2 regions of the Vibrio sp. T3Y01 genome follow, and region 1 is predicted to be linked to the other one. Evidence: riboswitches for the same ligand, from Rfam matches in the RefSeq annotation. Region 1 holds a riboswitch; the other holds the start of a gene.
The links. A riboswitch is a leader RNA that binds a small molecule or an ion and turns the genes downstream of it on or off. The one in region 1 is predicted to bind thiamine pyrophosphate.
Positions count from the first base shown of each region.

Region 2: it holds a riboswitch for thiamine pyrophosphate, as region 1 does, so the genes downstream of both, thiD (bifunctional hydroxymethylpyrimidine kinase/phosphomethylpyrimidine kinase) here and thiB (thiamine ABC transporter substrate binding subunit) in region 1, are expected to answer to the same signal.

Region 1 is NZ_VTXJ01000023.1:33,232-41,106, forward strand. It holds gene mgtE (magnesium transporter) at 1-999, shown strand, start outside; gene pmbA (metalloprotease PmbA) at 1,095-2,438, opposite strand; gene yjgA (ribosome biogenesis factor YjgA) at 2,557-3,081, shown strand; gene thiQ (thiamine ABC transporter ATP-binding protein) at 3,162-3,866, opposite strand; gene thiP (thiamine/thiamine pyrophosphate ABC transporter permease ThiP) at 3,877-5,472, opposite strand; gene thiB (thiamine ABC transporter substrate binding subunit) at 5,555-6,547, opposite strand; TPP riboswitch at 6,601-6,720, opposite strand; gene F0232_RS20230 (flavin prenyltransferase UbiX) at 6,764-7,387, opposite strand; gene mpl (UDP-N-acetylmuramate:L-alanyl-gamma-D-glutamyl-meso-diaminopimelate ligase) at 7,425-7,875, opposite strand, start outside.
Region 2 is NZ_VTXJ01000001.1:357,646-365,520, reverse strand. It holds gene F0232_RS01560 (ABC transporter permease) at 1-784, opposite strand, end outside; gene F0232_RS01555 (ABC transporter ATP-binding protein) at 777-1,541, opposite strand; gene thiD (bifunctional hydroxymethylpyrimidine kinase/phosphomethylpyrimidine kinase) at 1,531-2,415, opposite strand; TPP riboswitch at 2,514-2,625, opposite strand; gene F0232_RS01545 (DMT family transporter) at 2,723-3,640, opposite strand; gene F0232_RS01540 (AraC family transcriptional regulator) at 3,726-4,454, opposite strand; gene F0232_RS01535 (DUF4382 domain-containing protein) at 4,628-5,656, opposite strand; gene F0232_RS01530 (DUF2999 family protein) at 6,078-6,329, opposite strand; gene F0232_RS01525 (YdcF family protein) at 6,460-7,557, opposite strand.

The sequences.
Region 1 (7,875 bases):
ATGGACTCCGCCGATCGTGCACTAGTTGAAACCGCCCTGTCGTACCCAGAAGATTCTGCCGGTGCGATCATGAATACCGACGTAATCACGATTCGTGGTGATGTCGATGTCGATGTTGTATTGCGTTATTTACGTATGCGTGGCGAACTGCCTGATGCAACCGATGCTCTGTATGTCATTGATGAAGAAGAGCGCCTTATTGGTAACTTGTCACTGACGACACTGATTACGACTCAGCCTGATATCGCCGTTTCAGAAGTGATGGACGATGCAGATGAAGCCATCTCAGTAGAGACCAGCGCGTCGGATATCGCGAGCTTATTTGAGCGTCGTAACTGGGTTTCAGCACCGGTTGTCGATAGCAACCAACATCTCGTTGGTCGTATCACCATCGATGACGTGGTTGATGTTATCCGTGAAGATGCCGAACACTCGATGATGAGTATGGCAGGTATGGACGATGACGAAGATACCTTCGCACCGGTCGTAAAATCGGCTCGTCGTCGTAGCGTATGGCTTGGTGCTAACGTTCTAGCAGCGCTTGCTGCCGCATCTGTTTCGAACATGTTTGAAGCAACGCTCGACCAAATGGCTGCGATTGCGGTTCTGATGACGATTGTACCGTCGATGGGTGGTGTTGCTGGTAACCAAACCGTTGCTCTAGTGATTCGTGGTTTAGCACTTGGTCACATCGGTGACAGTAACAAACGCGAACTACTATTCAAAGAGGCAGCTATCGGCTTCCTCAACGGCGTTCTATGGGCCGTTATCATTGGTGGTATTGTGGTAGCTTGGAAAGGCAACTGGATACTGGGAGGCATCATCTCAGCAGCAATGATGACCAACTTGATTGTGGCAGGTATCGCTGGTGTAACCATTCCAGTGATGCTGAAGAAGATGAATATCGACCCAGCCCTAGCCGGTGGTATGGCGCTCACAACAGTAACTGATGTTATTGGCCTATCGGTGTTCTTAGGCTTAGCGACCATACTTATCTAAGTTGTCGTCATAAGTCACTTTAACTGCGAAACACTGAATACAAAAAGGGAGCCATCGGCTCCCTTTTTTAGTTCTTCAAGTTGGCGTTAAGTGAATTACTCACCTGCCACTTTCATAGACTCAAGCAGGATAGAACCCGTCTGAATTTGAGAGCGTGTTTCAACGTCGTTACCCACTGCAACGATCTGGTTGAACATGTCTTTTAGGTTACCCGCGATCGTCACTTCCGATACTGGGTATTGGATTTCTCCATTCTCAACCCAGAAACCTGCAGCGCCACGAGAATAATCGCCAGTGACAGTATTTACGCCTTGGCCCATCACTTCAGTTACGAGGAAGCCAGTACCCAACTCTTTCAGCATCTGCTCAAAGTTTTGACCTGTCGACTTAACGAACCAGTTATGAATACCACCAGCATGACCTGTCGGTGTCATATCCATTTTACGTGCTGCGTAACTCGTTAGTAGATAAGTGGCTAAAACACCGTCAGTGATGATTTCACGATCTTGAGTAAATACCCCTTCACTATCAAATGGGCTCGACGCCAAGCCACGTAAGATATGTGGGCGCTCAGAGATATTGAACCAATCTGGCAAGATTTTCTGACCTAGATGATCCAATAGGAAGGATGCTTTGCGATACAGGTTACCACCGCTGATCGCCATCACTAGGTGACCAATAAGGCCAGTCGCTACATCATTGGCGAACATGATCGGGTATTGACCTGTTGCTAGCTTTTTAGCATCTAAGCGGCTAATGGTCTTTTCTGCTGCTTCTTGACCTACGCGCTCAGGCGTCCATAGCTCATCACGGTGACGTGCAACGGTATAGCTGTAGTCACGTTCCATTTCACCATTAGCACCCTGACCAATCACGCAACAGCTCGTGCTATGACGGCTAGATGCATAACTTGCTAGCAAACCGTGGCTGTTACCATAGACCTTAACACCATAGTGGCTGTCGTAACTCGCGCCATCACTTTGTTTGATCTTGTCGCTATAAGCTAATGCTTGCTTCTCAGCAGCAATCGCAATCTCAGCGGCATAGTCTGGGTTTGGTTCATCAGGGTGAAAAAGGTCCAAGTCTGGAATCTCTTTCACCATGTATTCTTTTGCTGCAGGGCCTGCGAACGGGTCTTCTGAGGTGTACTGAGCGATATCGAGTGCAGCTGCGACTGTTTGAGCAATCGCTTTTTCACTCAGATCAGATGTAGATGCACTGCCTTTTTTCTGGCCGCGATAAACAGTAATGCCTAGCGCACCATCACTATTAAATTCAACGTTTTCCACTTCACACATGCGTGTTGAAACACTCAAACCCGTTGACTTAGTAATAGCGACCTCAGCGGCGTCGGCACTCACAGAGGCCATGTCCAACGCTTTTGCAACTGCGGCTTCTAGATCAACTCTTTGCTGGGCGACTTGCTGTTTTACATCCATATCTATTCTAATTTTGTAGGTCAATATTACGTAGGATAACAAGAATTTCGCTTTCTCCCCAAGATTCTTGCTAAAATAGGCAATATATTCGTTTGAGATAGTGACATAGGCAGAAAAGATGGCTCGCAAAAACCAAAAAGCTCCATGGGAACCAGAAGAAGAAATCATCTGGGTAAGTAAAACCGAAATGAAAACGGACATGGAAGCCCTACAGAAACTAGGGGAAGAACTTGTTACCCTAAAGCCATCAGTATTAGAGAAATTCCCTCTGTCTGAAGATTTGGCACTCGCGATTAAAGACGCACAACGCTTTAAGAACGAAGCAAAACGTCGCCAGCTTCAATACATTGGTAAGATCATGCGTAACATCGACCCAGAGCCGATTCAAGCGGCTTTGGACAAGGTACGTAACAAGCACTCACAAGCAACAGCTGAGCTACACAAGCTTGAGCAACTGCGTGACCGTATCGTTGAAGAAGGTGATGCTGCTATTTCAGAAGTCATGGAAATGTATCCTGAAGCAGACCGTCAACGTCTTCGCCAATTAGCACGTCAAGCTAACAAAGAGAAGAAAGCAAACAAGCCAGCAAAGGCTTTCCGTGAGATCTTCCAAATTCTGAAAGAGCTAAAGCAAGACGATTAATTGGCTTTAGCTTTACGGGTTATCAAAAACTAAAAGACCTAGCACACGCTAGGTCTTTTTTATTCATTGAACCATTTACGCTACTCGCCAGCTCTAACAAACGAGCTGAGCTCTGGCTGAGGGTGGTCGACAGTGAGTACCTCAATTGAATCCTCAACCAATACCTTCCCCAAAGCAACGAACACAAATTTATTCGCAATGCTACGCGCATCACCTAAATGGTGCGTCACCATCAAAACCGTAATATTTCGCTCTGCCGCTAATCGCTTCACTAAGCTAAGCATCTCTTCTCGCAGCAAAGGATCAAGCGCAGAGAAAGGTTCATCAAGCAGCCAAATATCATGAGGCTGAACGAAACAACGCGCTAAGGCGACACGTTGGCGTTGACCGCCTGATAAGTGCTCAGGCAGTCTATCCAAATACTCAGCAACACCAACTTGCGCTGCGGCTTGTTCCACAGATTGCTTTTGGGTTGCGGTAAGCTTTAACCCAGGATGCAACCCTAAACCAATATTTTCACGTACCGTGAGGTGAGCAAATAGGTTGTGTTCTTGAAACAGCATTGCCAAAGGTCGCTGATGTGCTTCTTTGCCAATAAGCGACTGGCCAGCCACTGAAATCTCACCCGATGTTGGCTCAATAAACCCAGCAACCAATGCGAGTAGCGTTGATTTACCCGCACCACTTGGCCCCATCAGAGCAACAATATCACCCTGATCGGCTTGGAAATCAAAACTAAACAACTCTTGGTGATAGTGGTAATCCACATCTTTCATCACTAACATCATAGGTTCCTTAACTCTTTAGCTTTGAGCTTCGAGTAAACAAAAATTCAATCAGACTAAAGCTGCCAACACTCAGTAACAGCAAACTCACTGACACCACAGCAGCCGCTTCCATTTGATAGCTACCTAATAATTGGAATAGATACAAAGGCAAGGTTCTAAAGTCTTGGCTACCAAACAAGGCAATCGCGCTCAGATCGCCCATCGCCAACATAAAACTGATTGAGAAAGCCTGCGCCATCGGTTTACGCAATGCACGCCACTCCACTAACCTAAAGCGGGTAAAGCCAGTCATACCCAAACTGGCACACACATATTGATATTGCTGAGACAGATGCAACATAGGTTGGGCAAGCGTCTTAATCACATAAGGCAGCGCCATTAGGCTATTTACGGCAATCACAATAAAGAAAGCCAAGCTGAACACATCGGTAAATGAACGTAGCAATAAGAAGATACCTGTGCTGATCACTAATCCCGGCGTCACCAAGATAATAGTGCCGATCAGCTCGATTTTATCGGCTCTGATCGTCTTGTTTTGCAAGCGCCATGCTCGGCTCGTGAGCAATATAGCGATACCTATGCCAACAGCAATAACACTCGCCAATAAAGCGACTCTCACCGACGTCATCAGCGCCGCCCAAAATGGCTCACTGCTGAGCACTGTCAAGGCTTGAGCGTTAATACCACTAACAAGCACCATCAACAGTGGCGGTAATACGAGTATTGATACCATGATGATCCAAAAGCTATCCCAAGCTTTTGACCACCAGCTGTCTTTAACCAAATACTTCTCTTCCGACAGCTGACTCGCCGTCACTGAGATCGGCTTAGATAGGCGCTGAATACTCACCGCTAACACGCCACATAACAGCATTTGCCATATCGCCAGCAAAGCCCCCGCTTGCAGATCAAAGTCGAATTTAATCGCCTGATAAATAGCGAGCTCGATAGTGGTTGATTTAGGTCCACCGCCCAGCGCCATCACAGTTGCAAAGCTGGTAAAGCACAGCATGAAGACTAAGCCACATACATGGGGTAGCTGTTGTCTTAAGCGAGGCCATTCAACCCATTTGAATTTATTCCAATGACTCATACCTAAATGCGCACACAACTTGTGCTGCTCAGCAGGCACGGTATCTAAGGCTTGCAGAAGTAAGCGACTAGCATAAGGCAGGTTGAAGAAGACGTGTGCCAACAAAATACCATTCAGGCCATAAATCGAGAATGGGAGCTCAATGTCGAAGTTCGCCAAGGATTTAGCTAACCACCCACTGTTGCCGTAAATCGCTAACAAACCGAATACACCGACCAACACAGGCAGAACTAAGGTCGACGCAAACAGCCTTAACAGTAGTGCTCGCCCAAAAAACTGTCTGCGACACAGGGCGTGTGCAATAGGTATAGCAAAGCCAACACTCAGCACCGTTGAGAGTGTCGCTTGATAAAAACTGAACTTCGTTACATGCCAATAGTAGGGATCGGACCATACTTGGCTGATATCAAGAGAAGGGGCATTGCTAAGCAATGCCCCTACTGCTGAAACCACGAAGGCGGTAATGAGTATCGCAACCCAAATACCGACCTTAGGCGTTTTCTTTATCATAAATTGATTTTTACCGTAAAAAGTCCATTCCAAACATAAAGAATGGCTTTAAATACAGGTCGTTCATTCTTTTAAAAGTAAATTAAAAAGTAAGCGCACTCTGCCATTCACGAATCCAAGGCTTACGCTTCTCGGCGATCTCTTCAGAACTAAAGCTTAACGCTTGCTGAGGTACCGTCAGTTGTTCGAAACCTTTAGGAAGCTCAACATCTGTCACTGGGTACATCCAGTTGCCTGTTGGCATCGCCGATTGGAAGTCATCACTTAGGATAAACGCCATAAACTCATCAGCAAGCTTTTCATTCTTACTGCCTTTGACCTTTGCAGCCACTTCCACTTGAGTGTAATGCCCCTCTTCAAAGTTCGCAGCAGCATACTTAGAATCGTTCTCCGCAATGATGTGGTAAGCCGGAGAAGTGGTGTATGACAATACTAAATCAGATTCACCCTCTAGGAACATAGAGTAAGCTTCAGACCAGCCTTTAGTTACCGTCACCGTTTTTTGAGCTAGCTTCTTCCACGCCGCTGTCGCTTCATCACCGTATACCGATTTCATCCAAAGCATCATGCCTTGCCCAGGTGTTGATGTACGTGGATCTTGGTAGATAACCTTCAGGTCTTCACGTTGCTCAACCAACTCTTTCAGACTTTTCGGTGGGTTTGCTAGCTTCTCTGTGTTGTAGACAAAAGCGAAGTAGCCAAAGTCGTACGGGACAAATGTATTATCTTCCCAACCATTTGGCAGTGTTACTGATGATGTATCAACATTATGCTCAGCTAGTAAGCCGGTCGCTTTCGCTTCAGCCATGAGGTTGTTATCTAAGCCCAATACAATGTCAGCCTTGCTGTTACCGCCCTCAAGACGCAAGCGGTTAAGAATAGACACGCCATCTTCAAGCGCGACAAAATTCACATCACAGCCACACTTTTCTTCAAACGCTTTCTCTACGGCAGGACGAGGGCCCCAATCCGCAGCAAAAGAGTCATAGGTGTAGACGGTTAACGTATCGTCTGCAGCAAAGGCAGAAAAAGAGATAGCTGTAGTAACAGCAAGGGTAGTTAATGTGAATTTCACTGGACGCTCTCCATGGTCTGAGCGGCACAGGTTTGAGGGAGGATAACGATAGAGGTTGTTCCTAACTCAATTCCTACGCCAGCATTATCTGGTTCAGGTTTACGGGTCCCAAGCACCTGCTTGATCTCAGCTCGCATTCATTATTTGAATGGTTTGCTCCCCGATGAGTGTCCGAAATTGTAATTCGATTTTTAACAATAAGCTATCAAGTTTGGATCAATTACGTTGATCGTAGCCCCATCTAGGCACTAAACCTTGCTCAATACCAAGATGGTCGAGAATGCGCGCCACCATAAAATCGATCAAATCTTCTATTGACTTAGGTTGGTGATAAAACCCCGGAGCGGCTGGCATGATGGTTACACCCATCGTCGATAACTTGTGCATGTTCTCTAGATGTAGCGTTGAGAATGGCGTTTCACGAACCACCAATAACAGCTGGCCTCGCTCTTTCATCACCACATCTGCTGCGCGCTCAATCAGGTTATCCGATAACCCATGAGCAATGGATGCTAAACTGCCCGCAGAACATGGGCAGACCACCATCTGCTTCGGCGCTGCAGAACCTGATGCAACTGGAGAGAACCAGTCATCTTTGCCGCATACCACCAGCTTTTCTGGATCGCAGCCCAAGTGCTTAACCAAGGCTTGCTTTGCCGCATCTGGCCCAGCAGGTAACTTAAGCTCATGCTCAGTAGCCAACACCACTCGCGCTGCCGACGAGATCAACAGATAGACCTGATAGTCTGCTGCCAACAAGCATTCAAGCAAGCGCAGTCCGTAAGGCGCACCAGATGCGCCAGTAAAAGCAAGAGTTATCGCTTTATCGTGTTTTGTCATGTTCTCAGTTACTTCAATTATAAAGTAGTGGACTGGGTTAACCTTTAAGAGCTAACGCGTCCAACAATTTCTGGTGAATACCACCAAAGCCACCATTACTCATTACCAGAATTTGGTCGCCCGCTTGCGCCTCTGAAACAATTTTAGCAACAAATACGTCCATATCGTCACTAACATGTGCAGGCTGATGACAAGCATCTGCGACATCCTGCACCGACCAATCAATGTTGTCCGGTTGGAATAAGTAGGTGGAATCCGCTTGTTTAAGCGAATCAGCCAAGGTTTCTTTATGCACACCACGTTTCATGGTAGCGGAACGAGACTCTAAAACGGCAATGATTTTTTTCGAGTCGACCTTATTACGTAAGCCGCCGAGCGTAAGTTCAATCGCCGTTGGGTGATGAGCAAAATCATCATAAACAGACACACCAGCTACCTCGCCTTTAAACTCTAGACGACGTTTAGTATTGATGAATTTCGCCAACGAT
Region 2 (7,875 bases), on a different contig from region 1:
GTAATTTGTCTGTGATGAAGTAGAGCGAGATAGAGAGCACCGCCAAGATAAACAATGCAGCAAACATCTCATCAATGATCATGCGCGCATTGGCTTGCAGCATTAGGTAGCCTAGCCCTTCACTCGAACCCACCCACTCACCAACAACCGCGCCAATTGGAGCGATAACCGCTGCCACACGAATGCCTGACGCCAATGTTGGCAGAGCAGCAGGAAGTTGAATGTGGCGTAGCAGTTGCCATTTCGATGCACCCATCGTCTTAGCGAGATCAAGATACCCAGTCGGAGTATTTCGCAGGCCGTCATAACAACAGGTAGTTACAGGGAAGAAAATTATGATCGCCGCCATCACTACTTTTGAGGCGATACCATAACCAAGCCACAGCATCAGTACTGGCGCAATCGCAAATACAGGAATCGCTTGGCTAGCAATCAAGATCGGCAACAGCCAGCGTTTCAATGGGTCAAACATCAACATCTGCAGAGCGAAAAACAGCCCCATCGTCAGACCTAGTAATAGCCCTAGCAAGATTTCTTGTGCAGTTACCCAAGTGTGTTTGAGCAACACGTCATAGCGTTCAATTAGCTTGAGGAAAACTTCAGCAGGAGCCGGCAGAATAAAGCTTGGCATTTGGAAAACCACGACCACAAGCTGCCATAAGCCGAGAATCACAACACTGCTAATTAGCAAACGCGTGACAGGATTCATCTGACTTGAACGCTCAGTGCTAGTCTGTACGTTCGTTGGCTGAGTGGCAGCTTCAGTTCGCGTTAAATCAGTCATAATCACGCTCCAACTGCTCTAAGATGGCTTGTTGCAACTCGGCACACTCACCATCGAGCACTCGTGGCGTTGACGTGTGAGGCACAGATAAAGAGTGAGCACTCGCAGGCGTGCCTTGCAGCACATACAAGTTATCCGCCAAACGCACCGCTTCTTGTGGATCATGGGTGATCAACACAACGGTTTTATCTCTTAACAGTTCATACGCTAAGCTCTGTAACTTGTGTCTTGTTACCGCATCCAACGCAGAGAATGGTTCGTCCATCAGCACGACTGGCTTGTCTTGCATTAAAGTTCGAGCCAAAGCAACACGTTGGCGCATACCACCAGACAACTGATCCGGCATAGTATCCGCGTAATCAGCCAAACCAACCGAAGCGAGTAACTCGAACGCTTGGTTCTTTTGCTCTGTGTTTAGGTGCTTGTTCGTGGTGTTCTGAAAGCGATGGCTCAGACACACGTTGTCGATAACCGACAACCATGGCAATAACAAATCTTGCTGTGCCATATAGGCAATGCGATCGGTTAGAGGCAGTTCATCAGACGTTGCCAATACGCCCTGCCATTCCACCTTGTCGCCCAACAAACCTGCCAAGTAACGCAATACCGTGGTTTTCCCACAACCGCTTCGCCCAAGCAGCACTGTCCACTTACCCGCGCTTAGATTAAGTGACAGTCCCGACAGGGTCGCGCGCTCGCTATCTCGGTAACGCAGCGTCGCATTGCTAAGTTGAACACCAACCGTATTAACGGACATTACCGTGCCCAGCGAAAAAGTGATTTACCGGGCCATGACCTTGACCGACTTTCAATTCGTCAGCATGTGCAATAGCGCGTGAAATGTATTGTTTACCTAGGTCGACAGCCTCTGGAAGCGTATTACCTTGAGCTAAGAAAGAAGCAATTGCAGAAGATAGCGTACAACCCGTGCCATGGGTGTTTTTGGTAGGGAAACGCTTCGCGCTAATCAAGGCAGATGTGGTTGGCAGAATCAGTAAATCGTTACTGTTTTCATCTTTCTCCAAGTGACCGCCTTTTAGCAGGACTGCTTTAGCACCTAAAGCGCGCAGGTCTTCAATCATGTCCTGCATTTCAGCTTCGCTTTCAGGCACGGCCTTGCCTGTAAGTGCTGCGCCTTCCGGCAAGTTAGGGGTAATGATATCTGCAAGCGGAATCAGCTCTTGTTTTAGCGTGGTGATAGCTGAGTTTTCTAGAAGAAGGTCGCCACTTGTTGCGACCATTACAGGATCAATCACTAAGTGTTTTGGCTGGTATTGTTTTATTTTGTCTGCAACGACTTCGATGATTTGCGAATCCGCCAACATACCAACTTTTACTGCCACTATGTTCAGATCGGTGAACACCGCATCTAATTGGCTGGCAACATGCTCAAGTGGGATTGGAAAAATGGCTGACACGCCTTGGGTATTCTGAGAGGTAATGGCAGTAATCACAGAACAAGCGAAGCTACCCGTTGCAGACATGGCTTTAATATCCGCTTGAATACCAGCGCCGCCGCCACTGTCAGAGCCTGCTATGGTTAAAACAATCGGAGTATTGACCACCGAAGATTGGTTGTGTGGTGTTTGAGTATTCTTGAGTGGCGCTTGAGTGTTGGAATGCTGCGTCATGGTCGCTCCTACTATCTAAAAGACGTAAGAGAACCGAACTTTGGCCGTAAAGAGAGTGTGGAAATGAAACCAATGAGAGATCATTGTTGGACCACATAGACAAAGTCATCATAGTTCCCTACGCCAGTGTTAACTGAATCAGGTTCAACGGGTCTCGAATAACGATCTCAGCAAATACCAATTAAGGTAGATGCCCCCCGACTATTGATAACGATAGTAACAGCACTCTTGCAACTGAGATACTCATTTTATTCATTTATAAGATACAAGCATGAATAAAATTCAATTTAGCTTTGTTAACAAGCACTTAGTTTCGCTGATCATTTGGTTGTGATTGAATGAATAAACACTTGACTATCAACAACATACCAATCCAACCGACAAAAGGTATGCGCTCCCCCACAATCCAGACAGCCAATACGGCGGCAACAACTGGCTCAAGCAAAGTAATCAAATTCGCACTACTTGCCGTGACATGTCTTAACCCGAAACTGAACGCGATATAACCCAAACATTGAGGAAGTAACACCAAGTAACTCACCACGAATATATTAGTACTTGAAGCGAATAGACTGTCCCCAGTGAACCACAGCGTTGGTAATAACAACATTGCACCTAGACCAAATATGCTACCCATCGCCGCTTGCGACTTGATGCCCTGGTCTATCAGAGCTTTTGTCGCCCACGAATAAATGGCATAACAGAGACCAGCAACCAAACCTAAACCAATACCTAAAAGCTTCAGGTTATCATTAGGTTCGCTCCCCACTGACGACTCAGAAAATACCAATAATCCAATGCCAACCACGCCAATGGCAAAGCTCGTTAGCCAACGTTTATTAATATTGTTATCTTTGCTGATAAGACACTCTAAAAGTGCAGAAAAGAACGGAGCAGTAGCTATCGACACAACCGTTCCCATCGCGACACCCGATAATTTCATCGAAGAATAGAAAGCCAAAGGATAGATCGCCAAAGCCAATGCACTCGCAGCTAACAGCTTTTTGTTGAGCAAAAGCTTATCAAGTGAAGATAAGATCTTTCGATACGCCAAGCCCGCCTGCATTAGGCCGCCGACGCCCATAGAGAAAGCACCAATCGCTAAGGGGCTTAGATCAGGCGCAAAACTTGCGGCGGTGCCTGTCGTGCCCCATAAAATAGAAGCAAACAAGATGGCCAAAGTGCCCGTTTGGAATTCGTTAACGCGATTGATGGCAAGATTCATTTCTATTACCCAATTTTCATTTCTGAAATAGATAATAGTGAAGATTTATAAAAGTTAGTTTGCCGAAAGGATGCTATTATTGTTTCTAAAGACTCTCTTTCATTGAGCCTAGAAACGCCCTTGGAGACATGCCAAAGTGCCGAGAGAAGCGTCGACTGAAAGCAGACAGGTCGCTATAACCCACATTCTCTGCGACCAATTGAACCGGTAAATCGGTATGGCTTAGCAAGGCTTGAGCTTTCTCCATACGATATCGAGTGATGTATTTAAGCGCACTGATACCCAAGCTCTCTTTGAAGCGTTTTTTGAATTGAGTGGGACTCAAACAGGCTGTTTCTGCAAGTTGAGATATAGAGAGAGGTTGGGCGTAATTATCCGCTATCAATCTTTGTACCGCACGGATTCTTGGGTCGATGCTCTTGCTCACTTGTTGTTGCTCTAACAGCAATGAAAACACATCCAAAACTGATGACTCAATGCCACTATCGACCTGATATTCCAGCTGCTTCTCAACAAACAATAAGAAGCTCATCAAAGGTGGCGTTATCGTGAAAACCGAGAGCTCATGCTCCAACAAGTGCTGCGGCAACTCTGCCATATCCGCGACAATAAACCGCGCTGCTTCATCCGCCTTAAACGCATGCGCGGTGGTTACTGGAATCACCACGCATTCGCCCACTGCCACCTTGCCAACATACCCCACCATCTCGATATTAATACTGCCTTGGATCGGCAATACCAGTTGATGATGGTCATCATGAGCATGGGTATTAAATTGCTTAGTGTAAGATCGAATGCTTAAGCTAGATTTCATGAGCAACGCCGGAGTACATTTCGCTAGGTTAAAGTAAGAGATACAAAGTTACATTATCACTTCCCTAGAGTCACACTCAATGCGCATCAAATTCATGCTAGCTAGGTGACATGATCAAAAACGGCCTCTAAATAAGAGACCGTTTTGATTAAAAATCGTCATTCACCTCAAGGCTAGAATGACACTTGGCTATCCTGACCAACCACTACCTGAACACTGTTTTGAACATCATAGATTTCAAAACCATCAGCAACCGGATCAGCATTGTCTTCATCACTGTCGAACTGCGCAGTACAGGTATAACCCAATGAATAAGTACCTGGATCAATGAAGCCCAGAGAGAACTCATAGTTAGTCTGTGCTACATTCATTACCACTGACGCTGAAGTGATCGGTTTCACTTCATCGCTGCCGCCAATCGGAGCCATGTCAGCTTTATCGACGTTGCCTTCATACAGATAAACCGACTGAACGAACGTGCTATCGTCTGTAGGATTACAAGCTTCGAAAGTTGTGGTTGCAACGGTACCTTCAATGTTTCCTGTCTCAACCGTATTGATAAGGCTTACAGACGTTCTTTGAATAGTGTAATCAGGGAAAGTCGAACTGTTCTTTAGGCCGCGTCGAAGATCGAACTCGACAACAAAATCGTTACTTTGTTGGTTCACATTAAATGAGTTATTAAAGTAAAGCACGCCAGCGTTATCTTCTTTACCCACACCTTGCGGACACGCACCTTCACCTTTCACCGTTAACTCATGGGTCGTATCATCGTTTTCTATCACGTAAGATGGATCTGTTGGATGATCGCCATCATTAGCAAACACGCACAACTTATAGCTGCCTACCGGAATGACCTCATTTTCAATCAAAGGAAGCGCATCGCTGCCTTGGTAATCCAACAAATTAACACTTAACGGAATAGGAGCTGCGCCATCAGGTAATGGATCGCCATTTTCATCAACGTAGTTACCGTTTTCGTCCGTTTTATACACATCATAAATCAGAGGCGAACCTCCCCCTTGAGGAAGTAAAGCGACCTTACTGAATGTCACAGTGACGTCTTTAACATCATCAATGGGCGCATCACTCACACTCAAGGTAATCGGTGTCGTGCTGCTTGATGAACCTGAATCACCACCACAACCGACAAGCCCGGCCAGCACAAGGCTCGCTAAAGCGGTTTCTTTTAAATACTTCATAACTCATTTCCTATAAATCACTGCTCAATAAAGGGCTTAGTTTGTTGCCCTCTTATTCTTTTCCTTAATGTGGCCTATAGAAGAACAGCGCTTGTACCAAAATCAGTTACCCCTATTATTTAGGGATTTCTCCATCCAGAAACTCTGTTCATCAAGGTGCACATATCAGGTCGCACATAGGTTAATTAAGTCTAGTAAGTAAATTGTCAGTAGTCGCACGTATTTGGCAAGGTTGCTGTCAATTGTGGTGAAATGGTCGGTATGTATAGAGTCGAAGAGGATGAGTGTAAGCAACTTGACCGAAGTTAATCATCGCCACCAAGATCAAAAAAGGCCGTTAAGACAGCCTATTGCTGAACTTAAACGACCTTTTCATTGAATTTTGATTAAGCTAAGACGATATCAGCTCAGTCAAACTCACTTATTTTTGAAGTTGCTCTTTAGCGGCTTCAACCTTAGAAAAATCTAGGCCAAGCTCTTCAACTGCTTCTTTGATTAGCGCAGGGTTTTGCATTACCTGACCCATCAGCATTTGAAGTTTTTCTTGAGGTAAACCAAGTTGGCTGATTGTCGCCATTGCTGCAAGAGGGTTCTCGGTCAACGTCTTGAATATCTCGCTGATCTGCTCGTCGCTAATATTGTTCTCTTTCAACATCGCTAAAATCGGGTTCATTTTTTTGCCTTTGAAACACTAAATTAAGTAGGAGCACAGCATACCATCTAGCTGTGCTCGATTGTACTAGCAAGTGAAGCTTTGGTTTAACGCGAACTGTGCTTTTCCCAAACGCAAATAATGCTTGGGCCTAGCGAGACTCTAGTGGGTAAGAGCGGTAGCTCCACATACCATACGTTCTCAGTGCGTCACGGTAGATGCCTAGAAGCTCACCACTGCTCGCTTTCTTAAGATCTTCTAGCGGCTTATCTGGGTAAGAGACCGTATCGAAGGTAATGCCCTGAGGGCCAGTTTGCCAGCTAGCGATTTCAAACAGAGTTTGACCACGACGAACGTGGCTCGCCGAACTAATAATGGTCGCGTGCTTAATTTCATGACGAGCAAGTGCATAGCTACTGAATAAAGCATTACCTACCGTGCTGGTCGCGTAGTTCTCTTCAATGATGCGGTCTTTGCTTACTCCTTTTTCGATAAGCCAATCCGCCATTAACTTGCCTTCAGTCTTATGGTTCTTGGGCACGCCGCCGGTTAACACGATCATCGCATCTGGGTTCGCTTTCGACATTGCTAATGTGGTTTCAAGACGTTCAATCAAGATTTCATGCATAGAGCCATCAGGGTTAAGCGCGTAGCCCAAAGTGACGATGGCACCGTGCTCATCCAATAAACCTTTGTCCGCCGACTCTTTCAACGGGGTTTCCAACACGCGGTCAACCGTAGCAAAAATGCGTTTGATGTCTTCTGCTTTACCTTTGTTCAGGCTTTCTAGCTTCTCCATGTGCTTGTTGGATTCACTTTCATTGCCTTCAAAACGCTGCCAAACCGCAAGGTAAGCGTGAAGGTCAACATCGTCTGGTGCAACCGTCAGCGCTTGTTCAAACAGCTCAATCGCGCGCTCTGCGTTCTTGTTGTAGATCTGAGCATTCGCTGCCGAGATCAGCAAATCGGTACGGTAAGGTTCTAACTGGTAAGCTTCTAACAATCGGTTAGTCACAATTTCCATGTTACTTGGCATTTTTGCCGTGAAACCGGCGTGAGAAATTCTTGCCGGAGACTTAAACGCTTGCAACGCATCGAGAAGTAATTGGTCGACCACTTGTCGCTTCGTTACTAACTGCGCGTAATCCGCAGAAGCTTGAACTGCGCCATCGTTAGCAGCAAACGAAAATGGGGTTGCGCCAAAGGCCAGCATGCCACCAAGAGCGAGGGCGAGAATGTTCTTTTTCATGAGGGTATCCTGTGTAGATAAGTGTTCACATCAGATTTGTCCCCCAATGTAAGTCCCCAAAATTAAAAAACTGTGAACCACACCAGAATCTCTAAGGTTAATATTCATTTGTTGCATAAGGTGTGGCAGCAGATCACGATTTCGAACCTCTCAGTAAGTCTAATGATTAAGAAAACTCTGATTTTGAAAAGAAATTACTCATTATTTTGAAATATATAACTGCAAGCTCTACGCCCTCTAACCCCTCTAAAATTCATCAGCGAGAGATCCGGAATCCACATTAGAAATAGGTCTAAGCCTCTCTTTAATGCTCACTTA